Regions from separate parts of the Actinoplanes missouriensis 431 genome, predicted to be linked through region 2. Evidence: riboswitches for the same ligand, from Rfam matches in the RefSeq annotation. Region 2 holds a riboswitch; each other region holds the start of a gene.
What was found. A riboswitch is a leader RNA that binds a small molecule or an ion and turns the genes downstream of it on or off. The one in region 2 is predicted to bind cyclic di-AMP.
Positions count from the first base shown of each region.

Region 1: linked by a shared signal. The riboswitch ahead of AMIS_RS23085 (LysM peptidoglycan-binding domain-containing protein) and the one ahead of AMIS_RS14170 (C40 family peptidase) in region 2 are both predicted to bind cyclic di-AMP.
Region 3: linked by a shared signal. The riboswitch ahead of AMIS_RS02510 (LysM peptidoglycan-binding domain-containing protein) and the one ahead of AMIS_RS14170 (C40 family peptidase) in region 2 are both predicted to bind cyclic di-AMP.
Region 4: linked by a shared signal. The riboswitch ahead of AMIS_RS24585 (C40 family peptidase) and the one ahead of AMIS_RS14170 (C40 family peptidase) in region 2 are both predicted to bind cyclic di-AMP.

Region 1 covers NC_017093.1:4,922,709-4,929,946, forward strand. Annotated here, with positions in the region: gene chrA (chromate efflux transporter) at 1-128, opposite strand, end outside; gene AMIS_RS23070 (chromate resistance protein ChrB domain-containing protein) at 149-580, opposite strand; gene AMIS_RS23075 (Chromate resistance protein ChrB) at 577-1,083, opposite strand; gene AMIS_RS23080 (sulfite exporter TauE/SafE family protein) at 1,161-1,970, opposite strand; gene AMIS_RS23085 (LysM peptidoglycan-binding domain-containing protein) at 2,046-2,564, opposite strand; cyclic di-AMP (ydaO/yuaA leader) riboswitch at 2,605-2,780, opposite strand; gene AMIS_RS23090 (DUF1304 domain-containing protein) at 3,003-3,365, opposite strand; gene AMIS_RS23095 (hypothetical protein) at 3,409-3,627, shown strand; gene AMIS_RS23100 (alpha/beta fold hydrolase) at 3,644-4,297, opposite strand; gene AMIS_RS23105 (helix-turn-helix transcriptional regulator) at 4,354-5,478, shown strand; gene AMIS_RS42900 (hypothetical protein) at 5,489-5,638, shown strand; gene pdhA (pyruvate dehydrogenase (acetyl-transferring) E1 component subunit alpha) at 5,654-6,757, opposite strand; gene AMIS_RS23115 (adenosine deaminase family protein) at 6,838-7,238, opposite strand, start outside.
Region 2 covers NC_017093.1:3,025,061-3,032,298, reverse strand. Annotated here, with positions in the region: gene AMIS_RS14190 (hypothetical protein) at 1-455, shown strand, start outside; gene AMIS_RS14185 (response regulator) at 464-925, opposite strand; gene AMIS_RS14180 (dioxygenase family protein) at 1,011-1,925, opposite strand; gene AMIS_RS14175 (flagellar M-ring protein FliF C-terminal domain-containing protein) at 2,019-2,945, opposite strand; cyclic di-AMP (ydaO/yuaA leader) riboswitch at 3,278-3,455, shown strand; gene AMIS_RS14170 (C40 family peptidase) at 3,462-4,028, shown strand; gene AMIS_RS14165 (pectate lyase) at 4,263-5,471, shown strand; gene AMIS_RS44850 (helix-turn-helix domain-containing protein) at 6,220-6,579, shown strand; gene AMIS_RS14160 (nucleoside/nucleotide kinase family protein) at 6,580-7,238, opposite strand, start outside.
Region 3 covers NC_017093.1:530,650-537,887, reverse strand. Annotated here, with positions in the region: gene AMIS_RS02520 (LysR family transcriptional regulator) at 1-590, opposite strand, end outside; gene AMIS_RS02515 (YybH family protein) at 661-1,017, shown strand; gene AMIS_RS02510 (LysM peptidoglycan-binding domain-containing protein) at 1,068-1,772, opposite strand; cyclic di-AMP (ydaO/yuaA leader) riboswitch at 1,773-1,945, opposite strand; gene AMIS_RS02505 (saccharopine dehydrogenase family protein) at 2,153-3,391, shown strand; gene AMIS_RS02500 (GNAT family N-acetyltransferase) at 3,518-4,126, shown strand; gene AMIS_RS02495 (DNA glycosylase AlkZ-like family protein) at 4,152-5,246, shown strand; gene AMIS_RS02490 (aspartate/glutamate racemase family protein) at 5,502-6,131, shown strand; gene AMIS_RS02485 (TOBE domain-containing protein) at 6,137-6,538, opposite strand; gene AMIS_RS02480 (rhamnogalacturonan lyase B N-terminal domain-containing protein) at 6,635-7,238, shown strand, end outside.
Region 4 covers NC_017093.1:5,296,503-5,303,740, forward strand. Annotated here, with positions in the region: gene AMIS_RS24570 (phosphatase PAP2 family protein) at 1-416, opposite strand, end outside; gene AMIS_RS24575 (tetratricopeptide repeat protein) at 643-1,683, opposite strand; gene AMIS_RS24580 (AAA family ATPase) at 1,778-3,061, opposite strand; gene AMIS_RS24585 (C40 family peptidase) at 3,213-4,148, opposite strand; cyclic di-AMP (ydaO/yuaA leader) riboswitch at 4,205-4,351, opposite strand; gene AMIS_RS24590 (M56 family metallopeptidase) at 4,484-5,374, opposite strand; gene AMIS_RS24595 (BlaI/MecI/CopY family transcriptional regulator) at 5,371-5,724, opposite strand; gene AMIS_RS24600 (cytochrome ubiquinol oxidase subunit I) at 5,813-7,222, shown strand; gene cydB (cytochrome d ubiquinol oxidase subunit II) at 7,235-7,238, shown strand, end outside.

The DNA of each region.
Region 1 (7,238 bases), 1.9 Mb from region 2:
ACCAGGTGCCGCTGCATCACCGCGATCTGCCCGGCCGGCCCGCCGAAGGTCTGCAGCGAGATCAGGAACCAGGCCCGCACCGCGTCCCGCAGCGGCACCACGTCACCGGTCGTGCCGGTCGTCGTCATCGGTCTCCCCGGATGGTCGTTCACGCGGGCGGGCGGTCCAGCAGCAGCGCGCGCCGCTGGTACTCGTAGAGGCCGTCGAAGATCGGGCCGGTCAGCTCCAGGGTGCGCGCGTCGTCGCAGACCATCGACAGCCCGCGCAGGATCACGTCGAGGCCGGGCGCCTCCGGCGCGTCGAAGCGCTCGTCGTCGATGTCGGCCTCGTGCACGATCTCGGCGATCCTCCACAGCACCGGGTCGTGCAGGTCGTAGCGGCGCAAAATGGTCTCGAACGTGCAGTCGCCGCCGTGATGCCCGAGCTCGACCCCGCGCATGTCGAACGGGGTGGCGCCGGCCGGGACCGCCGACGGGTCGGCCACGAAGACGAACTGCGCCTGCGGATCGATGTGCCGGCGGATCAGCCAGGCGCACGCGGCCCGGTCGATGTGCACGCCGGTGCGGGTCGCCCACCTCACGACGGCTCCCCGAGGACGTCGGCGACCTCGGCATCGGCCAGCGCCCGCACCGCCGCCCGGGCGGCCTCGCGCTCGCGCGGCGGGAAGAAGTCGCGGCGCCCGATACGATGCAACTCGCTGCGCAGCCGGCGCACCGCCCGCGTCCGCTCCGGCTCGGCGCCGGTCCGGGCCGCCGCCGCCTCGTCGATCACCACCTGGTACTCGGCGGCGCGCGCCTCCCGCATCGCCGCGGCGATCTGCTGCTCCTGGGCCATGGTGGACGGCGCGGCCAGCCACACCGTCGCCGTGCCCCCGGCCTCGACGACCTCCTCGGCGGTCCAGTCGAACTGCTCCCGGGTCCGCGCGTCCGCCGGCAACGCCACCAGCCCGTCGCCGAGCCGCGCCACACCGAGGCGCTCGAGCTTGCGCCACACCGCGATCCGCGGGCGCGACGGCTCCCGCGGCATCCGGTACGCCAGCAACACCCAGCGCCCCGGCCCGTCGTCACCCGCGACAGTCCCCATGACCGACCACCTCCCGGCAGGGCCATGTAACCATGGTTACCGCAGGCGTTCAACACCGGGACGCCGACCCGGACGGTTCACGGCGTCAGGCTCGCCCTCGGGATCATCACGGGCGGTTCCGCGGAGCCGCGCGGCGGGTCGGGCGTGCCGGCGTCGTGCCAGAGGGCCGCGGCCAGGACCAGGGCGGCCACGCCGATCACCACGCGCAGCGGGCGCTCCGGGGTGCGCCGCACCAGCGCCGGCCCGATCCAGCTGCCGATCAGGCAGCCTGCGGCCAGCACCCCGGCCGCCGTCCAGTGGACCGGCGCGAGCAGCGTGTAGAGGATCGCGGCGGCGACGGTGGAGAAGCCGAGCACCACGGTCTTCACCGCGTTCGTGACGGCGAGCGGCTCGACTGCCGCCACCGAGAGCGCGGCCAGCATCATCACGCCGGCGCCCGCGCCGAAGTAGCCGCCGTAGACCGCGATCAGAAACACCGCGAGACCCAGGGGCGGCCGTACGCCGGGACGGACGTACCAGGCGCGCAGCGGCTCCCGGAACAGCAGCATCAGCCCGCCGGCCGCGATCAGGCCGGGCACCACCCGTTCGAACGCGGACGACGGCGTCCCCATCAGCAGCAGCGCGCCCGCGGTGCCGCCGGTCACCCCGGCCACGCCGTGCCGGGCGATCCGGCGCCCCTGCCCGTGCAGCTCCACACGGGAACCGGCGGCCGCGCCGAACGCGGTGGAGAGCAGCGCGACGGTGTTGGTGACGTTCGCGGCCACCGGCGGGATGCCTGCCGACAGCAGGGCCGGGTAGGTGACCACGGACGCCAGCCCGCCCATCGACCCGGTGAGACCGCCGCCGATGCCGCCGAGGAAGAGCAGGACGGCATGGGTGAGGGTCACAGAGCCTGAGCGTAAGGGACCGCCGCGATCGTGACGAGTCGGCGCTGACCCGCCACGACCGCGGCGGCCGCTCGGTCAGCGCAGGCGGAGCCGCTGACCCGGGAAGATCCGGCTCGGGCTGTCGAGCCGGTCCTTGTTGAGCTTGAAGAGGGTGCGCCAGCCGCCCTTGACCTTGTGCTTCTTCGCGATCGAGGCGAGCGTGTCGCCGGAACGCACCACGTAGGTGCCCTTCTTCGAGACGGTCGCCTTCTTCGACGCCGGCGACTTCCCGGACGACGCCTTTTTGTAGACGCCCGCCTTCTTGCCGCACACCGGCCAAGGCTTCAGGCCGCGCTTCTTGTGGAGCTTCGTCGCGACCTTGATCTGCTCGGCCTTCGTGGCCCGGTCCGCGGTCGGGGCGTACTTGCCGCCCCCGTTCGCCCTCCACGTGCTGCGGCTGAACTGCAAGCCACCGTAGTACCCGTTCCCGGTGTTGATGTGCCACCGGCCACCGGACTCGCATCGCGCGAGGACGTCCCAGTTGACCTGCCGGGCCGCTGACGCGGGGCTCGCCGGGGCGAGAAGCACACCGGCTCCGGTGATGCCCGCGGTCACCAGACCGAGGGCAAGGCGCGTTCGTCTACCGATCCGAGACATGGATGATCCTCCACGCCTGCGAGGTGAGCTGTCGGGTTCGGACAGAGGTGCCCGGCCGTCGTCATGCGGCTTCACCCCAAGGCGCGGTCATGCGGCGCCGGAAATCGTGGGTCCCCCGCTCCTGCCTCTCCCATCGAGTCCCCGGACGGCGGCAGGATTCGGCGGACCGCCCGTGGTGCCCGCATCGCGGGACGGCCCGACGGTAACCACGCCACCGGGGCGGAGACCAAGCTCGAACCGTCCAATAGTGACGTTCTTCACGCTATTTGCCCGATTTGATCTTGTCGCTGCCCCGGAATGGCGGGCATTCCCGATTTCCGAGGTCCGTCGCATTCGGCAGAGACGAAAAATGCCCGGCCGGGCAATACCGGACCGGGCGAAAAGGGGAATTTCGGATCAGTTCGCGAGCAGGACGGCGGCGATCGCGAGGACCGCCGGAACGGTCTGCACGAACAGGATCCGGCGGCTCGCCGTGGCCGCGCCGAAGACACCGGCGACGGCCACGCACCCGAGGAAGAACAGCTTCGCGGCGAACCCGGTGTCCCCGCCCGCGATCAGCCCCCAGACCAGCCCAGCGGCGAGGAAGCCGTTGTAGAGACCCTGGTTGGCGCCGAGCACCTTGGTCTCCCGCGCGAACTCCTCGGTCAGCCCGAACGCCGCGCGCCCCCGCGGCCGCGTCCACAGGAACATCTCCAGGACCAGGATGTACACGTGGATCAGCGCGACCAGCGCCACCAGCAGGTTCGCCAAGATCATCATGGCGACACCCTAACCTGAGACGGAGCTGCGTATTCTGTCCGCCATGAGCATCGACGAGAAACCGGGCGAATCGGCGCGTACCTTCGGAGCAATCGCGATCGTCATCGGTCTCTTGATCGGCGCATTCGGCTTCCTCACCGACGGGGTGCCCCCGCGCGGCTATTATTTCGCGGGCCTGCTCGTGCTGGTCGGCAGCGCGGTGCGGATCGAGGCGGCCCTCAAACACCGCACCGATCCGGTACGGGCGGAGCACCAGCCCTGATCGACCGGTTCCCCGGTCAGTTCCCGGCCAGCAGGGACGCCAGGTCTTCCGGCCGCGAGAACATCGGCCAGTGGCCGGTCGGAAGCTCGCGGACCGTCCAGCTCTCGCCGCTCATCAGCGCGAACGCCGGAACCGTGGCGGCCAGCCCGCGTAACTGAGCAGCGGAGAACGAGCACAGGATCGCGGTCCGCGCCAGGCCACGCCACGCCTCGCCGTGCCGCACCGGTTCGGTGGCCGTGCCGACCGGCTGCGCCCGCCCGCGTTCCCGCACGATCGCCCAGTCGAAACCCTGCGCCGGCGCGGGCGCCTCGGCCGGGATCGGGATCATGCCATCCGGGGCGTCCGGCGCCGAACCGTCGAACTCGGCCTGGGACATGCCGTCCGGCAGCGGCCCGGTGTCCACGTAGACGAGGCGGGCCACCCGGTCCGGCAGCCGGTCCGCCGCCGCCGTGATCACCGCTCCGGCGTAGCTGTGGCCGACCAGGACCACGTCGCGCAGCCCATCCAGCAGTTCGGCGACCTGCTCGACGTGATCGGACGCCGTGATGCCCGGGTCCAGCGTGAGCGAGACCTGATGCACGTCGTGTCCCGCGGCGCGCAGCGGCGCCGCCACCGCGTCCCACGCCCAGCCGCCCAGCCAGAATCCCGGTACCAGCAGATATGTCGTCATGCGGAGAACACTAGGAGCAATACCGGGCAACTTCGGCCCGGTATACAGTATGGCGCATGCCACAGTCACTCGGTCGCGTTCTCGGCCTGCTCGAACTGCTGCAGGCCCACCCAGCGGGGCAGACCGTCGGGCAGCTCGCCGAGCGGCTCGGCGTCGACGAGCGGACCGTCCGGCGCTACGCGCTGCACCTCGCCGAGCTGGGCATCCCGGTCCAGGGACGCCGCGGGCGGTACGGCGGATACCACCTCGCCCCCGGGTACCGGCTGCCGCCGCTGATGCTCACCGACGACGAGGCCGTCGCCGTGCTGCTCGGCCTGGTCGCGGGCCGCCGGATCGGGCTGTCCACCGCGGCGGCGGCCGGGGAGACCGCGCTCGCGAAGATCCGGCGGGTGCTGCCGGCGGCGCTCCGGGCCCGCACCGACGCGGTGCTCGGCACCCTCGACTTCGCCGCCGGCCGTCCCGCGCCCGCCCCGGCGACCGCCACCGCCACGCTGCTCGCGCTGGCCGGGGCCGCCCACGACCGGCGGCCGGTCACCTTCGGCTACACCAAGCCGAGCCGCGAAACGCAATCCGCCGGCCGAACCCCATCGGCCGGCGAAACTCAACCGGCCGGCGAAACTCAACCGGGCGGTGGAACTCAACCGGCCGGCGGAACAACATCGGCCGGCGGAACCCGACCGGCCGGCGGGACCACACCCCGCGGCGAGCCGGAGCGGCGGCGGCTGGATCCCTACGGGCTGGTCTTCCACGGCGGCAGGTGGTTCGTCACCGGGCACGATCACGACCGGGGCGAGGTGCGGACGTTCCGGCTCGACCGGATCACGGCGGTCGAGGCCCTCGAGGGAAGCTTCGAGGTGCCGGCCGGGTTCGACCCCGCCGCCCGGGTCGCCGCCGGGCTGGCCACCGGCGCGTGGCGGCACGAGGTGTCGGTGCTGCTGGACACCACGGTGGAGCAGGCGCGGCGACGGGTCCCGCCGACGGTGGCGACGCTCACCCGTACCCCGGAAGGGGTTCGTCTCTCCGCCCGGGTGGAACGGCTCGACGGCATGGCACGGATGCTGGCCGGCCTGGGCTTCGACTTCACCGTCGAGGCGCCCGCCGAGCTGCGGGACGAGCTGGCCGCCCTCGCCGGCCGGTTGCGGGCGGCGGCCGGACGCATCGACGGGGGCGAAACGGGGTAAGGGAGGCCGCATGAATGACGTGGCTCAGGTCAACACCACCCAGCCGGCTGACTGGGCGCCCAGCGCCGAGCAGACGCAGCGGGCCGAGCTCAACCGGCCGTACCCTCCGCATGGGCGCACCGCGCCGCGCCCGGCACCGGTGGCGATGAGCCGGGACTAGAGCCTGACCGAGGAGCTAGGGCTCCGGGTGGAAGGACGCCTGATAGGCGAGGAACTCGTCGCGCTGGGCGTCCAGCTGGGGTGAGCCGGTCGGATAGACGTGGCCGAACATCTCCACCGGCTGCGGGTCCGGCATCGCCAGGACACGTTCGCGCAGGTCCAGAGCGATCTTGCGGACGTCCTCCTCGACCTGACCGAAGAAGTCCTCACCGGCGATCCGCTGCTTGAGCAGGAACGCCCTCATCCGGCTGATCGGATCCTTCGCCTTCCAGGACTCCACCTCGCCGGACGCCCGGTACCGGGTCGGATCGTCCGAGCTGGTGTGCGCCCCCATCCGGTACGTGTACGCCTCGATCATGGTCGGGCCGTGCCCCTGCCGGGCCTCGTCGAGCGCGTGCCGGGTGACGGCATAGCTGGCCAGCACGTCGTTGCCGTCGACCCGCACACCGGGAAAGCCGTAGCCACCGGCCCGGTGGTAGAGCGGCGCCCGGCTCTGCCGTTCCAGGGGCTGGGAGATCGCCCACTGGTTGTTCTGGCAGAAGAACACGATCGGCGCGTTGAAGACACCGGACCAGACGAACGACTCGTTGACCTCGCCCTGGCTCGTCGCACCGTCCCCGAAGTACGCGATCACGGCCTCACCGTCGGGGCTTCCGGTCTTGCCGTCCATGGTGACGCCCATCGCGTACCCGGTGGCGTGCAGCGTCTGCGAGCCGATCACCAGGGTGTACAGGTTGAACTTGTGGGCGTTCGAATCCCAGCCACCCTGGTCGACGCCGCGGAACAGGCCGAACGGCATGATCGGGTCGATGCCGCGGCAGTAGAGCACGCCGTGCTCGCGGTAGGTCGGGAACGCCATGTCCTGCGGGCGCAGCGCCCGGCCCGACCCGACCTGCGCCGCCTCCTGCCCGAGCAGGCTGGCCCAGAGGCCGAGCTCGCCCTGCCGCTGCAGGGCGAGCCCCTCCGCGTCAAGCCGGCGGACCGTGACCAGGTCGCGATAGAGCTCCCGGTACTCCTCATCGGTGAAGTTCACCGTGTACGTCACACCGTCCTCGGTGGTCACGCTCTCCACACGGTCACCGTCGGGGGTCAGGAGTTGCACGCCGCTCTGTTGATCCACAACTTGACGCTAGACCCTCGGGCGGACGGGAGGTCAAGCCGTATGGCCCTGTCCGCATCAGTGTCGGCGCCGTCCGCGGCTCAGTCCCAGGCAAACGCCGCGCTGCGTGCGTCGTCCCGGATCCGGTCCAGGTCCGCGGGGGTGAGCCCGGCCTGCGGCGCGGCCTGAGTGTATTCACCGGAAAGGGTGATCGCCGAGGTCCGCGGATCGTCGGTCGACAGCGCCACCGGGACGCCCGCGCCGACCAGCCGCCGCACCGGATGTTCGGCGTAGCTCGGCGCGGTGCTGGTGTGCAGATTGCTGGTGAGGCTCACCTCGAGGGTGATCCGGTTCGCGGCCAGGTGCTCCAGCAGCGCCGGGTCCTCGACCGCCCGGACGCCGTGACCGATCCGTTCCGCCCCCAGGTGACGGACCGCCTCCCAGACACTGGCCGGACCGGCCGCCTCGCCGGCGTGCGCGGTGATCCGCAGCCCGGCGTCAC
Region 2 (7,238 bases):
CGGTGTCCGCGCAGCCGGCCGCCGCGTCGTTGGCGTTCGACGAGAAGACGGGTGTCGGTTTCGTCGACAAGGCGCATGTGCAACGTGCCTTCGGGTGGAGCGCGGCCATGATGCAGGAGAACGCCCGCCACGTGATGATCACAAGCATTCGCAAGCAGAGGTACGCCGCCACGTGCTCCCGTGCCGCCCCGCCCGGCGCCCGGAAGAGGACGATCCGGGTCACCGTGACGGCGGCCACCGTGATCAGCACCCGGGTCACCTACCAGCCCCGGGTCAAGAACCAGATGACCGGCATCGCCCTGACCGGACGCCAGTCCACCACCGTGAGCGGGGTCCTCCCCCGGCCGGGGCAGCCGTGCGGCGCCCGGTCCGGCAGGTGGACCCACGTCGACCGGACCGGCACGACGATCGCCGTACGCGCCCGGTTCGGTTCCCGGGTCGTGCGGCTGCGCTGACCCACCGCTCAGGCGGTGGACGGGAGGCTGGCCACGCTGCCGTAGAAGCGGTTGATCTGCTGCACGACCGCCTCGAACGCGTCGAGTTCCATCGGCTTGGTGATGTAGGCGCTGGCGTGCCCGGAGTAGCTGCCGACGATGTCCGGCACCGCGTTGGAGGTGGTGAGCACGACCACCGGGATCGCGGTCAGCTCGGCGTCCTCACGGATCTCGGCGAGGACCTCGCGGCCACCCATCCGGGGCATGTTGAGGTCGAGCAGGATCAGGTCCGGCCGCTGCACGCCCGCGTAGACGCCCTCGCGGCGCAGGTACTCCAGGGCCTGAGCGCCGTCGGCGACCCGGTGCACGTGCGGCGGGACCGCTGCCGTCTCCAGGGCCTCTTCGATCATCAGGGCATCCGCGTCGTCGTCATCCACGATCAGCACGTCGAGAGCCCGTGTACTCGTCACCACAGCCACCTCCTCCACCATCGTTCCACCTCGGCCTGAACGCTTGTTCGAGAGCAAACAATAGCGGCCCGGCCGGGGTAGGGACCCGGCACCCGCGGCCCGCCGGTCAGGCGGCCTGGAAAGAGCGCCGGGAGAGGCCGACGCCGTAGCCGTCGAGCGTCGTGACGACCGGCGCGGTGGGGTCGGTGGCCGCGCCGAGCGTCACGAACAGCGGGGTGAAGTGTTCGACGGTCGGGTGGGCGTAGGGCATGCCGGGCGCGGCGGTGCGGAACCGGGCGAGCTCGTTGACGTCACCGCGGGCCAGGGCGTCGGCGGCCCAGGCGTCGAAGTCGGCCGACCAGCCCGGCACCTTGTTGTGCATGATCATCTCGCGGTTCAGGAACGGCAGCCCGTGCGTCATGTGACCGGAGCCGATCACCAGCACGCCCTGCTCCCGCAGCGGCCGCAGTCGCCGGCCGAGGGCGAGCAGCTTGTCCGGGTCCTCGGTGGGCAGGCTCAATTGCAGCACCGGGATGTCGGCTGCCGGGTACATGATCTTCATGGGCACCCAGGCGCCGTGATCCAGGCCGCGCCGGTTGTGCTGGTGCACCTGTTCGGTGTCCGGCATCATCGCGGCGACCTGCCGGGTCAGGTCACCGGCGTCCGGGGTGTCGTACCGGAAGGTGTAGTAGAGCGCGTCGAAGCCGCCGAAGTCGTAGACCAGCTCGTCCGGCTGGACGGCGCTGACCGACAGCGGGGCCGACTCCCAGTGCGCGCTCACGATCAGGATCGCCTTCGGCTTGGGCAGGTTGCGTGCCCACGCGTGCAGCGGGTCGAGCCACTGCGGGCTCTCGAACGGCATCGGGCCGCCACCGTGCGAGAGGTAGAGGCTGGGCATCGGCCCGTCCTCGGGCGTCCAGGCACGGTGCGGGTCGGCCTGCTCGAGAGCGGCGACCCGCCGCAGGTGCGCGGCGAACGGGTGCTCGGCCGGAATACGGGCGTCGGCGATCGCGGTGGCTTCGCCGGGGCTGCTCGGGGTCACGGTCACTCCTGAGGGCGAATCTCTAATTGAACCTTCAACAACTCCCACCGTACGCCGTGAAGGTTGAATGTTCAATAAAAGTCCGCCAACTCCTCAGCCGGGGCCGATCCAGCCGCGTAGCTGCTGCGCGGCCTGAGCCGGGTCCATCGCCTGGATGGCGCGCTGCCGCTCCCGATCGTCACGGTGGGGCGCCGCGCTGATCGGTGCGACGGCGGTGGCGGCTACCGGCGAGGGCTGGAGCTGCGACTCGACGCGCAGCGGTTCCCGCCAGTCGGCCTGCACAGGGACCGCCCGGCTCCGCCTCCGCCGCCACCGCAGAGCAGCCAGCAGCATGACCCCGGCCAGCAGGAGAAGTGCCCCGGCGATGAGCAGCGCGGCGTGCGACTCGGTCTCCGGCTGGGCGACGGCGGCCGCCTCGGTGTGCATCGGCATGGCGGTGACCGTCACCCGGTCGCCGCGGCCGGCGTCGGCACCGGCCGCCACGCTGACCAGTTCACGGACTTGAGCCAGGTCGACCTTCGCCGCCGCGGTGTCGTCGACGAGGACGGCGACGGAGAGCCGGACGACGTCGCCGGGTGCCTGCCGGCGGGTCTCCCGCAGTTCGTCGAGCGCGGTGACCCGGGACTCGGTGCTGCTCTCGTACCGTGTGCCGCCGTTGCCGGCGGTGTAGGAGCGCGCGCTGATCCGCTCCGACAGGGCGCCGGTGGCCGGGTCCCAGGCGTGAGTGGTGCTGGAGGTGACGACCTGGTCGAGGTTCAGTTCGACGCTGGTGGTGACCGCCGAGCGGCCGGGGCCGAGGACGGCGTCCAGCATGCGCTGCAGGGAGCTGTCCAGCCGCTGCTGGAAGGCCACGCTGGCGGCGTCGGCGCCGAGCGCCGGCCGAGCGGTCGCCGGTCGTTGCGACACCGGGGATTCCGCGTACGCGGGAACGGCACTCCCCACCATGCAGGCGGCGAGGGTCAGGGCCAGGAGCGCCGCGACCGGCCTCCCGGCGCGCGCCGTCGCGGGCGAGTTCTGCACCGGCCTGCCTCCTCACGGATTCATCGGGCCTGACTCATCGCCCGGGAGCACGCCCAGTTGAGATGTCCGGCGGCGACCGATTCGCGTGTTCCCGTTCACAGATCAACACGACCTCAGCGTCACCGGGCATGAGCGTGGCGTACCGACAAACCTCGCAGCGGGCTTCCGAATCGGACATCGCCTCGCACCACGACCACTCTGTGTGAGCATCGGGGCGGAGGCGGACCGCTGCGGGCCGGGCTATCAAGGAGGGGCGGCGGGCACCTGCCCGCCGGTCGTGCCGACCGGACCACGCCGAGCCCTGCCCCGGTCCGGCGGCACGTGCCCGCATGACGAGTCATGAGGCATTCCGGGGCAGGGACGGGGGAACCACTATCGGTCCTCGACCGGCACGCCGCCCGCGGCGGCCGGAGAGTTGAGGACCTCGGGGTGAAGCCGCCGACGTGCGGCCGGGCATACCTTCGCGCCCGAATCCGACAGCTAACCTCGCAGGCGTGCCGGAGGGATTCCTTCACCGTGCGCGTACGCATCTCGAGCCGGCCCGCCCGTACGCTGGGAGCCGGCACCATCGCCCTGTCCGTGGGTCTCGGTCTTCTCACCGGCGGGGTCGGCACACCGCAGCCCGCCGTCGCCGCCCCGCAGACGACCGCGGTCGCCGCCACCTGGACGGTGTCGTCGGCCGGCGCGGTCACGAGCCGGGCCACCGTCAGCGCCTCCGCCAAGGCGAAAGCGGCCGGCAAGCGGGTCGTGTCCGAAGCGGCCCGGCACAAGGGCAAGAAGTACAAGTTCGGCGCTGCCGGGCCCAAGCGGTTCGACTGCTCCGGCTTCACGAAGTACGTCTACAAGAAAGCGGCAGGCAAGAAGCTGCCGCACAAGGCGAACTCGCAGCAGCGGTACGGCAAGGCCGTCGCCAAGTCCAAGAAGCGCCCGGGTGACCTGATCATCATCCGCAAGGGCACGCGCGGCACGCACGCCGGCATCTACGCCGGTGGCGGCAAGATGTGGTCGGCGCCGCGGACCGGCAAGACCGTCTCCAAGCAGAAGATCTGGAGCAAGAACTACGTGGTCCGGCGCCTGGTCTGACCCTGGCGCGACGCCGCCCGCACTCGCCGATCCGGCAGGTGCGGGCGGCGCGGCCGACAATAGGATTCGCCATCGGGCTCGGTCAATACTTTTTGTTTGCAGAAAAGTTGCAGTAGCACCTATCGCAAAGCGCGACCCGTTGACTCGTACATTAATTTCTCTCTATTCTCGCCAGGAAAGCGCTTTCCCCCCGCTAGAGGGCGCTGTCCATCCCCACATGAAGGTGAGAATTCGATGAGAAGAACGATCGCCGTCCGATGGCTGGCCGCGGCCGCCACCGCGGTCGCGAGCGCCGCGATCATGGTGGCGCTGCCGTCACCGCAGGCCCTCGCCGCCGACAACCTGAGCCTCGGCGCCGGCGCGGACGGCTCCAGCAAGGCCGGCGGCACCAGCTACGGCAACGTCCGCGACGGCAACACCGGCACCTACTGGTCGCCGGCGAGCGCGACCGGATACGTCTCAGTGAAGTGGAGCAGCGCCACCACGGTCTCCTCGGCCGTCATCAAGCAGGCCTCCGGCGGCGGCTCGATCAGCGCCTGGCGGGTGCTCAACGCCGACAGGAACAGCGTCCTGGCGTCCGGCAGCGGCAGCCCGAGCAGCATCACGTTCGCCGCGACGTCGCTGAAGAAGCTCACGTTCGAGATCACCAGCGCCTCCGCCGCGCCCCGGATCGCCGAGTTCGAGACGTACAACGGCGGCTCCACCCCGACCGGCAACCCGACCACCAGCCCCACCGCCGGCCCGAGCCCGACCAGCGGCACCGGCACGCCGACCGGCGCCTGGCCGTCCTCGGCCGGCAACGTGTCGATCAACGACACGATCACCGTCTCGGGCGTCTTCGACGGTGGCATGAAGACGTACTGCTGCATCGGTGACGGCTCACAGAGCGAGTCCCAGGACCCGATGTTCAGCATCGCCAACGGCGGCACCCTGCAGAACGTCATTCTCGGCTCCCCGGCCGGCGACGGCGTGCACTGCGAAGGCACCTGCACCATCCGCAACGTGTGGTGGAACGACATCGGCGAGGACGCCGCCACCTTCAAAGGCACAGGCGGGGGTACGAGTTACGTGATCGGTGGCGGAGCGAAGTCCGGCAGCGACAAGACGTTCCAGCACAACGGCAACGGAACCGTCAGCATCTCCGGCTTCTACCTCAGCGGCTCCGGCAAGCTCTACCGCGGCTGCGGCAACTGCACCAACTCGTACCAGAGGCATGTGCGCATCGACAACGTGCTGCTGAACAACATCGACATGGTCGCCGGCATCAACAGCAACTGGGGCGACACCGCCACGATCACCCGCGTCACCCTGACCAACAGCTCCGGCGCCACGGTCTGCGGCAAGTACCAGGGCGTCGCCAAGGGCAGCGAGCCCAAGTACCTCGGCGAGGGCTGGAACGACGCCAACTGCAAGGTCACCCAGAGCGACATCACGTACAAGTAGGCCCGGTTCGCGGCGGGCCCGGGAGGCGACTCCCGGGCCGCTCGCGCGGGTGGTCGTGACGAGTGGATGTCGGCCGCCGTTTCGGCGCGGCGGCCTGTGGCACACTGCGCACCATGACACCGGACGCCGCCGGCGCTGTCGCTCGATAGGCGCAGCGGTTCCACGCAACGGTCGGCGAGCGGCATCATGTCGCATCGCCGCTCGGAGCGTGGCTTCTGCTCGCGCTGTGCGCGTCGGCGAGCGACAGCACGACCAGAGCCGCGCTGACCGACACGCTTGGCATGGACCCAGCGTCCGCCGCGGAGATCGCCGCAACCGTGCTGGAGCGGGGGCACCCGCTGGTGGCGTCGGGCACTGCGGTCTGGCACCGGCCGGGCGCCGATTCCGATCCGATCCGCGATTGGTACTCGAGTCTGCCGGCGCAGGCTCACACCGGGCCGCTACCAGAGCCGGCGCTACTTGACGCGTGGGCCCGAGAGCCGCGATGGCCCGGTTCGGCCGCTACGGATTCGAGGCGGCCGCGGTCACCGGATTCGCCACTCATGACAGCGAGCCAGCAGCAGGCGTGATACGAACTGCGGATCTGCGGTTCGGGCATCCATACGCCGTTGTCGCCGTCGCGACGGACCTCGAATTCGACGCGTATGGCCGGCCGATGCGAGGCCCCTGGCATGGAGTTCCGGTGTTCTCCGGATGGGTCAGCCAACCTGAGGACGTACCGGACGACGAGCCTTCTTGAGGCCGAGGGATCCTTCGCCACCGCGGTCCAGCCGGCCGCGCCGGCCAACGCGCGCTGCGCGCCGCCCGCGACACCTTCGACAGCCTCGGCACCACACCCTGGGGCGACCTGGCCCGCCAGGAGCTTCGCGCCTCCGGCGCAACCAGCCAGCGCCATACCGTCGAGGCGCACGACCTGCTCACCCCGCAGGAACTGCAGATCGCCCAGATGGCCGCCGACGGCATGACGAACCGCGAGATCGGCGAACGGCTGTACCTGTCGCACCGCACGGTCAGCACCCACCTGCGCCGCATCTTCCCGAAACTCGGCGTCACCTCCCGGACCCAGCTCGGCGCGATGGTCCGCAGCCGCGCGAGCCGGCCCGTCTGATCACTTCACCGTACGGATGATCCGCGGCGCCTCGACATCCTCGTTGCGGATCAGAATGCCGGCCCGCTGCTGCGGCGAACAGGCGGCGAAGTAGATGCGCTGCGCCTCGACGTACCGTCGCATCTCCGGATGACCCGGATCGGGGTTCGTGCCGTCGCGGCGGGCCATCCGCCTCGCCGTCACCTCGAACGGCACCTCCAGGAACACCGACAGGTCCCACACACTGCCGATCTCGTCACGGTGCAGGAACAGCCCGTCGACGATCAGGACACTCCCCGGCGGCGCGGTCCGTGACGGCGGATCGAGAACCCCGTCGGTGGCCAGGTCGTGCGCGGCCGGCCGATAGCGCCGCAGACCGCCGGGACCGAAGGGATCGAGTACGTCGGCCCGGAACCGTTGATAGTCATACGAATCCCGCCAGAAGCCCTCCGGGGACTCACGCCCCAGCCGGTAGCGCACGGCCCGGACGTGGTGGAAGTCGTCCAGCGACACCCGGACGACCGGCCGCCCGAGCGCCCGCACGGCCGCGGCGAGCTCGTCCGCGAAGGTGGTCTTCCCGGAGCCGTCCGGCCCGTCCACGGCAACCCGGAGGCAGCCGCCGTCCCCGCGCACGGGAATCCGCCCCGCCACATGTCCGACAACATCGCGCCGCTGCTGAG
Region 3 (7,238 bases), 2.5 Mb from region 2:
ACCGGCAGGCAAATTATTGGGTACGTGGACAGCGCGGTGACCGAGAGACGCGCATGACCAGCTAGTTCACTGTCCGGCGGGATCAACGCGACGAGCCGCTCGCTCGCGATCACGTGGCTCGCGAGGTGTTCGGGAGGCTCGCCTGCCAGCCCGGCCAGCGCCAAATCTAGGTCGCCGGATCGGACGCCGGCGACGAGTTGGTCGGAGTTCGCTTCCACCAGTTCGAGTTCGATGTCGGGGTGTTCGGAATGGAACGCTGCGAACGCATCGAAAAGGGGCGCCACCTCGCATCCGATCACCATGCCGATCACGAGCCGGCCCCGCACCAGGCCGTGTACGTCGTCGATCGCGTCCCGGAGGTCGGCCGCGGCGTCGAGGGCCGCCCGAGCGTGCCGGAGGGCCGCCTCACCGGCGTCGGTGAGGCGTGCGACGCGGCCGGAACGCTCGAAGAGCTTGGTGCCGAGCTCCTGCTCCAGGGCTTTGATCTGTGCGCTCACACCGGACTGGGTGATGTGCACGCGCTCGGCGGCGCGGGTGAAGTTGGCGGTCTCGGCGACCGTGACGAAGTACTCGAGCTGGCGCAGATCCATGACTAATACTAATGGTTGCCAGAAGAACTATGCGTTGGACTTGTGGCCACACCTCCGGGAAGCTGAAGCCATGACCGAGCAAGCGCACCGACCTGAGGACCTGACCAGGCTGTTCGTCGAGCGTGCCAACGCAAAGGACGCCGACGGGCTCGCCATGTTGTATGAGGAGGATGCCGTGATGGCTTACCCGCCGGGCAGCCAGACGCGTGGCCGCGAGGCGATCCGCAAGTTGTGGGCCGACCTGTTGCCGCGCATGCCCCAGTTCGAGCCCGAGCCGCCGCTGCCCACGCTGATCAGCGGCGATCTGGCGCTGACGTCGACGCCCCCGAGTGACGGCTCAGGCGCACGGGCCCAAGTCGCCCGCCGCCAGCCGGACGGCACATGGCTGCGCGTGCTCGACCAGCCGGAATTCACACGGCCGGAGTGACAGCTTCTCCGGGCGCCCCGACCGGGACGCCCGGCGTCTCCCGAGCCGACTCAGAGCTTGATCCGCTGACCGGCGAAAAGGCGGTGCGGGCTGCTGAGGACATCGTCGTTGACGCGGTAGAGGGCGCGCCAGCCTCCGGCGACGTGGTGCCGGCTGGCGATGCGCGCGAGGGTGTCTCCTCTCCGGACGACGTAGGTCCGCGTGCCCGATCCAGGCGCGAGGTTCGCGCTCTGGAGCACGGCACTACGACCGGCCGCGGTCCGCACCACACGGGTCGGCGCCTCACGAACGATCCGGACTGTTGATGTGGGGACCGTCCGGGCCGGCGTTTCTCGGACCACGCGGACCGCTGCCTTACGAACGGCGCGGACCGGCGACTTGCGGACCGCTTTGCGGCTCACCTTGACGCTGGCTCGCTTGCCGCAGTGCGGCCAGGCGCGGATTCCCTGTCCACGTAACACACGCTCGGCCACGCGGATCTGCTCACCTTTCGTGGCACGGTTCGCGGTTCGGGCGTAACGCGTACCGCCGTAGGCACGCCATGTGCCGCGGCTGAACTGGAGGCCCCCGTAATACCCATTCCCCGTGTTGATGCGCCAGTTGCCGCCGGACTCGCAGCGGGCGATGGCGTCCCAGTTCACGTCGGACGGCACCGCCTGCGCAGGCGCGGCAGGCCCCAAAAGGCCAACCGTGCCGACCAGGCCGGCGACGGCTACACCGAACGCCAGGTGGACCTGCTTTCGGATTTGCACCATTTCAGTTGTCCTCCACGCCTGCGAGGTCAGCTGTCGGGTTCGGGCAGAGTGGCCCGGCCGCGTAGTGCGGCTTCACCCCAAGACGCGTGAGCGCCGAGGAACTTGTGGGTCCCCCGCTCCATGCCTTCGAGTTGTGATCCGTGGTCGGCGGCAGGATTCGGCGTTCCGGCCACGGTGCCCGCTCAGGCGGGCTGCCGACGGATGTCCACGGACCGATCGGGCGCGCTTACGCCTGGATCCAAGTCCGGTGGAGCTGTTACACCAAATTAACCCTTTGATCCGAGCTTGTATGGATAACCCGGCAGATTTTTGCCGACCCGCCTACCAGGAGGATGGTCATGTGCTGCGCACTCTCCACCCAGGGTGCACAATCGGCAGCCATGAGCGATCAAGCGCGCGACTTCGACGTGATCGTGTATGGCGCCACCGGTTTCGTCGGTGTCCTCGTCGCACGGCACCTGGCCGGATTCACACCGGCGGGCACCCGGATCGCCCTCGCCGGACGGTCACAGCAGAAGCTCGAATCCGTCCGTTCCCGGCTGAACGTGGACTGGCCACTCGTGGTCGCCGACGCCTCCGACGCCGCAGCCCTGGGCGCGCTGGCGTCCTCCACCAGAGTGGTCATCACGACCGTCGGTCCTTATGCGAAGTACGGCCGCGCGCTCGCCCACGCGTGCGCCGAGGCAGGCACCGACTATGTCGACCTGACCGGGGAGGTGCTGTTCGCCCGGGACAGCATCGACGAGAACCACGAGCTGGCGCGGCGCACCGGGGCGAGGATCGTGCACTCCTGCGGGTTCGACTCGATCCCGTCCGACATCGGGGTCCACGTTCTGCACTCGCTGGTGCAGGCCGACGGCGCCGGCGAGCTGACCGACACCACGCTGGTGGTGACGAGCATCCGGGCGGGGATCAGCGGCGGCACGATCGACTCGATGCGCAACCAGATCGACCTGATGGCCAAGGATCGCGGGCTACGGCGGATCGGTGCCAGCCCGTACTCGCTGAGTCCCGACCGTGAGGACGAACCCGACCTCGGCCGCCAGGAAGACATGATCACACTTCCGGCCTCCGAAGTGGATCCGTCGCTGCGGGGGCACCTCGCGCCGTTCGTGATGGCGTCCTACAACACCCGTGTGGTGCGGCGCAGCAACGCGTTGCGCGGCTGGGCCTACGGACGGCGTTTCCGCTACCGCGAGGTGATGAGCGTCGGCACGTCGCCGCTGTCACCGGTGCTCGCCCTCGGTACGAAAGTGGCGCTCGGCGGCCTGGTTCTCGGCCTGACGGTGCCTCCGGTCCGGTTCGTGCTGGACCGGGTGCTGCCGAAACCCGGTGACGGGCCGAGCGAGCAGAGTCAGCAGTCCGGGCACTTCACGATCGACATCTTCACCACGACGAGCAGTGGGGCGCGATACACGTCGCGGTTCCGGGCCAAGGGCGATCCGGGCTACGCGGCGACAGCGGTGATGCTCGGGGAATCGGCACTGGCTCTGGCGCTGGACCGAGACAAGCTGCCGGCATCGGAGGGAGGTGTGCTGACCCCGGCGACGGCGATCGGCGATGCGCTCGTCGACCGTCTGCGAGCAGCCGGAATGGAGATCACGGCACGTAAGGTGTGAACCGGGCTGAAGATCCGGCAAACGCCACATACTTTCTTGAGCGCTGGTCAAGAGCGGTATCGACAAGCCGACCAAATATCGATCGCGACTAGCACTAACCGGGTCTTTGTGGGCAGGATTCGGAGGGTGACCGCCGACCCTCTGCCCTATCCGCTGAGGTTGACGGGAACCGGCATCATCCTGCGCGAGTGGCGTCCGGACGATCTGGACGATCTGGTCGCACTGCTGGACGAGCCGGAGATCGCGCGCTGGACGCCGATGCCGTCACCCTTCGACGCCGAAGCCGGCCGCGCGTACCTCAAACGTGCCCACCAGGGACGCGCCAACGGCAGCCGGATCCAGCTTGCCATCACTGCCGACGGTGGGCCCCCGGTCGGCGAAGTGCTGCTCTTCGCCGTCGATTCCAACCTGCGCGAAGCCGAGCTCGGCTATCTGGTGGGTCACCCCTACCGCCGGCGCGGGCTCGCGTCGGGGGCGCTCTCACTTCTTTCCGGGTACGCGTGCCACACGCTCCGTCTGCGCCGCCTGCTGCTGCGCATCGATCCGGCGAACGTGGCGAGCACGTCGGTGGCCCGCCGGTGCGGTTACTGGCTGACCGGGGAGCCTCCGATCCATCAGGAGGGGCCGTACGGGCCGACTCAGCTGGACACGTGGGAGTTCGTTGACGGCCGCGTCGCCACCCGCACCGAACGCCTGAAAAATGTCGCAGCCCGGCGGTACGGTCGTCGCACCTAGCCGGACATGCCACGAGGAGGTGCGCATGATCAGTGTGGATCGGGCACAGGTGATGGCGTACCGGATCGCCGCGCTCGGCCTCGCCGAGCGGGCCGACGTGCGCGCGGCCGACCTCCCGGTGCTCGACCTCGGCATCCAGCAGTACACGCCGGACTCCACCCAGGTCGCGCTCACCGCTCGCACCAGCGCCGAGCCGGCCGACGACCGGCTGGCCGCGGTGTGGGCCGCCCGAGGCGCGCCGCACCTGCACCGACGGTCCGATCTGGCGGCGCTGACCACCCAGTTGTGGCCGCTCACCGACGCGGACGCCGCCGCTCGGATCAAAAGCGCGCAGATTCCCGATGCCGGAGCGTTGGGGAGCCGGGCGTTCACCGTGACGGCCACGGCCTTCCGTGAGGTGGTGACCGCACCGATCGCCCGGGGTTCGGCCAGCACGGAGGTGAGCAAGCGGGTGCCTGTCGCATTGACGTACCCGTGCAAGGGGTGCCGTGCCCGGCACATCGCCAGCAACGTCTGGCAGCAGGCCGGTCTGGCCGGCGGGGTCGAAGTCCTGTCCCGCGGCAAGGACGCGCTGCTCGGGCCTCTTCCGGAGGCTCCCCCGCTGCCCGACGCGAATGCCGGGATCGATCGCCTCATCGCGACCTACCTGCGTTTTCTCGGTCCGGCCGGTCCGGGCGAGGTGGCGAAATACCTGGGCAGCTCCCCCGCTGAGATCCGCAAGGTCTGGCCGGCCGGGCTCACCGAGATCCACATCGACGGCCGCAAAGCCTGGTTGCCGGAGGCCGAGGTGCCGGCTCTGCGGTCGGCGCGCGCCGTCTCCGGGGTTCGCTGGCTGCCCGGCATGGACCCGCTGCTCCAGGCCCGCGATCGTGACCTGCTGATTCCCGAGCGTGCCGCACAGAAAGAGGTGTGGCGGTCACTCGGCAACCCCGGCGTGCTGCTCGTGGGTTCCGAGATCGTCGGCGTGTGGCGCGCCCGTCTCGCAGGGCGCAAGCGGGTCGACCTGACGGTGACCGCGTTCAACGACTTGACAGCCACGCACCGCAAACAGGCTGACGAGGAGGCGGCCCAGGTGGCCCGGGCACGAGGCGTCCCCGAGGCCACGGTGACCTACGAGTGACACGGAGGACCCGCCACGCCGCGGCCGGAAAGTGGCACACGGGACCCCACCACGGCCGCGCACGACGCGCGGCCATGCCACGGCCGGGCCGGGGCTAGCAGGCGGGGCACGCCACGGCCATGCCATGGCCGGGCCGGGACTGACAGGCGGGGCACGCCCACGGCCGCGCACGACGCGCGGCCACTCCACGGCGGGGAACGGCATCGTGGTTGCGGTGGGCCGTGATGACGCGATCATGTCTGGGAGACTCGGGCGATGCCGACGATCGGATTTCTGCACACGGCGGACGTGCATGTCGCGACATTCGAGGGGCTCACCGCAGAACTCGCGCCCGGCTGGACGACGCATCACCTGGTCGACGCGTCACTGCTCGCGGATGCGCGGGTCAACGGGGTCACGCCCGAGATCGCCGCACGAGTGCGGGACCGTCTGGCCGAACTGGGATCCGCCGGCGCCGACGTCATCCTCTGCACCTGTTCGACAATCGGCGAAACCGCCGAAGATGAGAGCGAGTCCCGCCGGGTCCTGCGGGTCGACCGACCGATGGCGGAAGCCGCTGTCGCCGCCGGCCACCGGATCGCCGTCGTCGCCACCGTGGCGTCCACGATGGAACCGACGATGGCCCTGCTCCGGGAGAGCGCGGCCCACGCCGGCACCACCATCACCCTCATTCCCGAGCCCTGCCTTTCCTCCTGGCGGCATTTCGAGTCCGGGGACCACGACCGCTACTTCGACGAGATCGCCGACCACGTCCGCGCGATCGCCGGCACGGCCGATGTCGTCGTGCTGGCTCAGGCGAGCATGAGCCCGGCCGCCGACCGGCTCACCGGCCTACCCGTCCTGACCAGCCCCCGAACAGCCGTCGCCAGGGCCACCGCCGGCTAGAGAACTCAAGGGCGTTTGGCCGCCCGCTCCACCACCACGGTCGTCGACTTGATCACCGCTACCGCGACCGAACCCACCTGCAGGTCCAGCTCGTCGACTGCTTCCCGGCTCATCAGCGACACCACCCGGAACGGTCCGGCCTGGATGTCGACCTGCGCCATCACGGTGTCCTTGACCACGGCGGTGACGATCCCCCGCAGCCGGTTCCGAGCCGACGACTCCTCGGAACGCTCATCCGGCCCGGCGCCCTGACCCCTGACGAAAGCGGCCAGGTCCACCCCTTCGATGACCCGATGTCCCTGCTGGTCACGATGTGCGGAGAGCCGGCCCGCGTCGACCCATCGGCGGACCGTGTCGGAGCTGACGCCGAGCAGCTCGGCCGCCTCACCGATCTGAAATGTCGTCACTCGATCACCCTAGAAGAACCCCGAGGAAGCTTAGAAGAACCCCGAGGAAGCTCAGGAACCGAGCAACCTTCCGGCCTTGGAAACGCACATGAGGGCATGCCCTCCAAGAAACGGAAGATCCTCGCCGGCGGTCTCGCCACTGTTGCGGTCCTGGCCGGCGCCGGCCTGCTGGGTGTCGGCCAGCCCTGGGCGAGCGCCGCCGCGAACGTCAGCTTCGACACCGGCACCGGCCTGTCGTTCATCGTGAACGGCACGAACGGCAACATGACGTCGCTGAAGCACAACGGCACCGAGCTGACCGCTTCCGGCTATGCGGCCGGGCAGTTCGAGTCCGGCTGGTCGTCGGCGACCGTGACGAGCAAGACGTTCAACAACGGCAGCTCGATCCTGGTGAGCGCGGCGAACACGTCGATCGGCGTGACGCAGTACTACTTCGCCCGCAAGAACGACAACACGATCTACATGGCGACAAGCATCGCGAAGGCGCTGAACCCCGGTGAGGCCCGGTTCATCGCCCGGCTGAAGCCGTCGGTGCTGACGACCTCCCCGGCGGCCGCGAAGACGGCGAACGCCCCGACCACCGTCGAGGGGTCGGATGTCTTCGCGTTCGCGAACGGGCAGACCGCGTCGAAGTTCTACAGCTCGCAGCGGCTGATCGCGCAGAAGCCGTTCGGCGCGAGCGGCAACGGTCACGGTGCGT
Region 4 (7,238 bases), 2.3 Mb from region 2:
GGGATCACGAAGTGCACCAGCAGCGCGGACCCGGTGAGCAGGGTCAGCACGTTGCGGGTCCAGCGGTAGTGCGCGGGCCGGTACAGGTAGAGCCAGATCAGGGTGGCCGCGGTGGCCGGGAAGTGGACGTACGCGTAGTAGCTGTTGGCGGCCTCGACCAGGGCGTGCCAGTCGAGCAGCGCGCGCTGCACGGTCAGCTCGCTCGGCAGGTGCAGCCAGCGCTCGACGTCCCAGACCGCCCGGGCGTTGCGGAACGCCTCGTCGACGTGGCCGTCGGCGGCCAGCCGGCCCACCTTGTAGACCATGAACAGGGCGGCTACCAGGGATAATTCGCGTAGGGCCGAGAGGATGCCGGAGCGGGCCACGGCGGGGCGACGTTCAACGGCAAGGCTGTGGTCGACGGCTTGCTCGGTCACGGCTGGCTCCCGATCGGATCGTCCGGTGCAGTGCCCGGCGCGAGTGGGGTGGGGTTCGGCACCCGGACGCCGGTGGCGCGCGGGTGACGGCCGATCAAGCAGAGCCTGAATTCGCCATGACAGTTCCCCCGGTCATCAACGCAGGGTGAAAGCATCCGGCGATCTTGCAGCTTGTGCAAGATTTAACGGCGTAATAGTGATGTAACGCGCATCGGAAACACGCCTGTTACATCCGGTCGGCCCTGCCGGTGGTGAGCAGGACCGCCGCGGTGACGAGCGCGAGCGCCGGCAGCGGAGCGCGGGCGCTCACCCCGTACCCCAGGAGGAGCGCGACCGTCGCGACTGCCGCGACCCACCCGGTGCGCACCGCGCGGCGCGTCCGGACCGGCAGCAGCGTCAGGCAGCGCCACGGCAGCAGCCCCGCCGGAACCAGCACCCGCAGGCCGAAACCGATCATCACGAGGGCCACCGTGACGGCGGCCGCGCGGGCGGCGAGCAGCCAGGACGGCCAGAGCAGCGCGCAGCCGGTCAGAAGCAGGACCAGCGGGACCCCGGCGGCGAGACCCCGGCGGAACCCGCCGAGCAGGCCGCGGATCGGCCAGGTCAGCGCGGTGACGTCGAGCTTGTCCGGATGGTCGGCGGCCAGTTCACGCAGGCCGCGCAGCGACGAGCGCACCCGGAGACGTTCCGCGTCGAGCAGGGCGATCAGCCAGCGGCCGTCCGGGTTGCCGGGATCCTCGGCCAGGGCCGCTGCCACCGCTGCCCGGGCCGCCCCGCGGTGGCCGGCGTGCCGCTCGATCTCGGCGAGGGTGAGCAGGTCGGCGACCGAACGGGGGTCCAGGGACAGGGCCCGCCGGGCGGCCTCGCGGGCCCCATCGACGTCGCGGCGGGCCGACAGGACACGGGCCAGGACCCGGTACGCCGGTGGGTGCGCCGGGTCGAGGCGGACCGCTTCCCGTGCCTCCCGGAGAGCCTCGGCGGTACGGGCCTCGCCGGACTCGGGGTGCTCGGCCGGCTCGGGCGGGAGCGTCAGCAGGCACTCGGCTCGTTCGATGTGGGTGCCGGACAGGTGGGGCGCCGCCGCCACCGCCGCGTCCGCCGCCGCCAGGGCCTCGGTGCGCCGGCCCTGCAGGCGCAGCAGGCCGGCCAGCAGCGCCAGCAGCTCCGGGTCCGCGGGAAGCTGGACGAGGCCGCGGCGGACCTCGGTCTCGGCGTCGGAGAGCCGGTTCACCCCGGCCAGCGCCCGCGCCCGCGAGGCGGCCGTCACCGCGGCAGCGCGCGCGGCGCCGGGCCGCTCGCCGATGTCACCAGATCGCGTGCTCGTCCCGCCGGACCATGCCCTCTGCCGTGAGCGAGCGCTCTCACCTGACCTTGCGCTTCTTCAGGTACGCCGCCAGGTCGTCGTACTCGCCGCTCTCGTTGGCGAACATCGCCACGTTGCGGGCGGTCGCGAACCACGCGTCGGTCGACGGGCGCACCTCGCGGGCGGCGGCCATCATGTCCGCCTGGCCGATCATCCGGATCTCGCCGGACGCGATCGAGTCGCGCATCGCGTACTCCGCGGCGGTCTCGCACAGGTGCGCCAGGTCCGCGCCGGAGTAGTGCTCGGTGGCCGCCGCGACCTGCTCCAGGTCGATGCCGGCGACCGGCCGGTCACGCAGGTGGAACTCACAAATCGCGGCGCGGGCCGGGCGGTCCGGCGGCAGCACCAGCACGGTGCGGTCCAGGCGTCCCGGCCGCCGCAGCGCGGCGTCGACGTCCCACGGCGCGTTCGTGGCCGCCAGGACGAACACCCCGTCGTTGCCGCCCTGGACCCCGTCCAGCTCGGTGAGCAGCTGGTTCACCACGGTCCGCATCGACGACTGGAGCTGGCTGCGCTTGTGGCCGAGCGCGTCGATCTCGTCCAGGAAGAGAACGCACGGCGCGTGGCCGCGCGCCGACTCGAACAGGTCGTGCAGGTTCTTCTCCGAGCTGCCGACCCACATGTTCAGCACGTCGGTGATGCTCAGCGAGATGAACGCCGCGCCCATCTCACCGGCGACCGCGCGGGCCAGGAACGTCTTGCCGCAGCCGGGCGGGCCGTAGAGCAGCAGGCCGCCGCGGAGGCTCTTGCCGAACAGCGTCCGCAGTTTCGGGTTGCGCAGCGGGCCGAGGAAGGAGACCTCGAGGCGCTTCTTCACGTCCGCCATGCCGCCGACGTCGGCGAGGGTGATCGTGGCGCTCTCCACGTCGAAGATGCGGTCCTGGTGCCCCTGGATCGGGTCCGGCTCGCCGGTGCGAGTGAACCGGGGCGGGACGACGTCGCCGAACTGCTGCTCCATGGCCGACCAGTCGACGCCGGTGGGCTGCTGCACCGGCGGGGACTGTGCCGGCTGAGGCTGTGCCGGCTGAGGCTGTGCCGGCTCGGACGGTCCGGCCGGCTGCGGGGCCGGACTCGGCGGCGACGGGGTTCCGAGCGCCCGGCCCATCAGCTGCTGGGCGGTGACGTTGCCCGGCTCGCGGGCGAGCACCTGAGCGGCGTGCCCGATCGCCTCCGCGCCGCGGTCCGCCGCCACCAGCAGCTCGGCCAGGTGCAGGCGCAGCGGGAGGTCGTCGGGGCGGGCCTGCACCGCGGCGGTGAGGCTGTCGATCAAGGGGTCGCTCATGACAGGCGATTATGCCCCGGCCGGGTGAGGCGGTGCCCGGTACTGCCCCGGACCGGCGTAGCGAGGACGGCTCGGTGAGGCCGGTCACGGGGAAGGGACGTACCCATGAAAAAAGACCGCCCGGGAAAGGGCGGTCTTTCCTCAGCGGTTTCTAGCCCGGCCGGCGATATCCCGCGATGGGGCCGCGGTCGATCGTCGCCATCCGCACGTGGTCGCCCGTGTGCGGCGCGTGCACCACCTTGCCGCCGCCGATGTAGATGGCGACGTGGTGCACATCGGAGTAGTAGAAGACCAGGTCACCCGGCTTCAACTCGCTCCGGCTGACCGGCGTGGTCGAGCCGTACTGGTCTTTCGTGTAGTGCTCGAGGTGCACACCCACAGCCGCCCACGCCTCCTGCGTCAGGCCCGAGCAGTCGTAACTGTTCGGACCGTTGGAGCCGAAGACGTAGGGTTTGCCGATCAGGTCGCACGCCCGCTGGGCCGCGCGACCGCCCTTGTCGTTGGTGTAGGTGACCGGGCAGGGGCCGGTGCGCAGCGCGCCGTCGTCGACGTTCGCCTTGCCGTAGGCCGCGATCCGGAGCTCCTGGAGCTCCTTGATCTCTTTCTCGATCGCCTTCTTCTTCGACGCCAGGTCCTTGTCCCGGGCGCCGATCTCGTCGGCGAGCTGATCCACCTTCGCCTTGTCACCCGCGTACTTGTCGCGGAGCTGCGCCACGTGCTCGATCGACTCGGTCTGGTGCTGGGCGAGCTGGTCGAGCAGCGCGAGCTTCTCGGTCAGCGACGTCGGCGAACCACTGATGACCATCGCGTTGAACGCGTTCGGCGGGCCCTGCATGTACGCGTCCACGGCCATGCCCCGGACCTGGGCCATGGCGACATCCACCTTCACCTGCAGTGGCTTGAGCGTCTTCGCAAGCGTTGTCTGCTGCTTGCGCAGCTTCTTCAGCTTGGTGTGCACCGAGTTGTACTCCTCGATGACGGGCTCGAGATTGTTCCACTGCTCGTCGATCTTCTTCTCGACGCTTGCCGGCGTGGGCTCGGCATGGGCAACGGCGGGACCAGTGAGAACGATTCCGGCCGCGGCCATTACGCAGAGCAAACCGCGTAAGAGGCCTTTCCGTTTCACTTAGGTGCGTTGTCCTTTCTTCCCATCGAAACCGCCGACCGGGTTAGCTGACGGGTTCGGGCGGGAAGCTGCCCGGCCGCCCGGAAAGGAGCGGCTTCACCCCGGGACTACCTGGGTCCCCGGCACGCCTCGTCCCGCGATCGGGGCCTCGGCGTTTAGGCGGCGGAACGGCAGATCGGCCGGGTGGACGATTGGGGGGCTACCGAACCGGGGACCACCGTACCGGGCACGGAACGCCGAAGAAAAGGTCGCCCGCGTGGCGAAACCGTGCGCACCATTCCCCTTACGCAGCGTGGCTAAAATGGCCACGCATTGATCGCTCTCCCGAGCCAGGGCACCACCAAGATCACTGTGGGTAGCACCAAGAGGCCCGCCGCCGCGGCGCTCGCGGCGATCGTCAGCGACCGGCTCTCCGGCAGATCGAGGCGCGCCACGCGACGCCGCCGGGTCTCCCCCGCCGCCCCCTCGGCGAGCGGCAGCGCGTCGGCGAGACGACCCAGCGCGGCCCGCAGCGGCGCCGGCCCGGTGCGGCGCCGCGCGGCATCGTCGGCCACCATCTCCAGCAGCAGGTGTACGGCGTCGAGCGGCACCCGGCTGCGCAGCAGTTTCGGGACCGCCTGATAGAAGGCGGTGAACGACTCCATCACCAGCTCGTGCCGGTGTCGCAGGTGAGCGCGCTCGTGCGCCAGCACCGCGTCCACCTGCTCGCGGTCGAGGACCTGCAGCACCGCGTCGCTGAGCACCACACGCGGCTCGCGGCCGGGCACGCAGTACGCCATCGGCAGCGCGCCGTCGAGGATCCGCACCTCGCCGCCCTTGATGTCGTCGCGGCGCTCCACCCGGTCCAGCAGGTCCACCAGGGTCCGGTGCCGGTCACGCCGGGCGCGGGCCCGGGAGGTCACCTTGGCGAGCGAGATGAGCAGCCGGATCACGATGGTCGCGGCGATGGCGAGCGACAGGACGAGCGCGACCACGGTCTCCGGGTGACGCGCGCCGGCCGCGCGGGTCACCTCCTCCGGGGCGGCGAGCACCACCCCGAGCGCGCAGAGCACCGAGGTCAGGGTGAGCGCCTGCCAGAGCAGGACGCCGGCGACGGGGGCCCGGTCGGGCCACGCCGCCTTCGCCAGGATGCCCGGCACGATCAGCGAGAGGGTCAGACCGAGCCCGCCGAGCAGGAGCGCGGTCACGGTTTCCGGTCGGCTGCCGCTTTGAGCGCCGCGGCCAGGGCCTCCGGCGGGAGCTGGCCCATGAAGTACGCCAGGGCGGCGTCCCGGTCCGGGGTGGCGCTGAGCGCGTCGAACATCAGGCCGGCGGTCATCTCCTCGCGGGTCTGCGCCGGGGCGTAGCGGTAGGCGCGGTCCGCTTTCTGCTGGGTGACCAGGCCTTTCTTGGCGAGCCGGTCGAGCACGGTCATCACCGTCGTGTACGCCAGGTCGCGGTCCCGGCTGAGCAGCTCGTGCACCTGGCGGACGGTCAGCGGCTCGCGGGCGTCCCAGAGCTTCGTCATCACCTCGCGCTCGAGGTCCCCCATAGCCATGCTTCGAGCTTACCCCCTCCTACTTCAGCTTGTCGTACTACGCGACGTAGTATCTACTACGAAGCGTCGTACTACGTTGGGGGAACCCGTGGACGTGCTTGACCTGACCCGGCTGCAGTTCGCGGTCGTCACGATCTACCACTACCTGTTCGTGCCGCTGTCGATCTGCCTCGCGGCGACCGCGGCCGGGCTGCAGCTCGCCTGGATGCGGACGTCGCGGGAGAAATACCTGCACCTGACGAAGTTCGTCGGCAAGCTGCTGATCGCCACCTTCGCCGTCGGCGTGGTCACCGGCCTGGTCCAGGAGTTCCAGTTCGGGCTCGGCTGGAGCGCGTTCGCCCGCTTCTACGGCGACGTCTTCGGCCCCACCCTCGCCATCGAGGGGATGCTCGCGTTCTTCCTGGAGGCGACGTTCCTGGCGCTCTGGTACTTCGGCTGGGACCGGCTGCCGCGCCGCCTGCACGCCGCCACGATCGTCATCGTCGCGGTGGGGACGCTGCTGTCGGCGTACATCATCCTGGCCGCCAACTCGTTCATGCAGAACCCGGTGGCGTACGCCCTGGACCCCTCCACCGGGCGGGCACACCTGACCAGCTTCACCGAGCTGCTCACCAACGAGGTCGTGCTTGCCGCGTTCCCGCACACCATGGCCGGCGCCGCGATGGCCGGCGGCGGGCTGCTGCTCGCCATCGGGGTGTGGCGTCTCCCGGCGGACCGCGCGTTCGCGACCCTCTCCCGGCTCGGTGCCTGGATCATGCTGGTCGGCGGGCTCGGGACGGTGATCAGCGGTGACCACCTCGGCAAGGTGATGACGGCCGTGCAGCCGATGAAGATGGCGGCCGCGGAGGCGCTCTACGAGACGACCACCGGCGCGCCGTTCTCCATCTTCGCGATCGGGGAGCTCGGGCACGACCGGCCGTTCTTCAGCATCGAGGTGCCGAAGCTGCTCTCCTTCCTCGGCACCGGCTCGTTCAACGGGACTGTCCAGGGCATCGACGACCTGCAGGCCGCGTACGTCGCGCAGTACGGGCCGGGCAGCTACGTGCCGATGATCCCGGTGGCGTTCTGGACATTCCGGCTGATGATGGGCGCGGGCATCCTGGCGATGGCGGTGGCCGCGTTCCACCTCTGGTCCTTCTACGCGTTCCGGGTCCGCTTCCTGCCCGCGTTCCTGCAGCCGGGACGCGGCACGCCGGCCCTGATGCGGCGCTTCATCTGGCTCGCGCCGCTGCTGCCCGCAGCCGCCAACACGTTCGGCTGGATCTTCACCGAGACCGCCCGGCAGCCCTGGCTCGCCTTCGGCATCTCCAAGGTCTCCGACGGCATCTCGCCCGGGCTGACCAGCGCCGAGGTGATCGCCTCGCTGGCCGGATTCACGCTCGTCTACGGACTGCTGGCGATCGTCTGGTGGCGGCTGGTCGTGCACCTGTCGCGGAAACCGCTCGCACCGGACAAGATCGAGTCGTCATCCGACCGGGAACCGGCTCCGGCCTACTAGGAGTTACTCATCATGA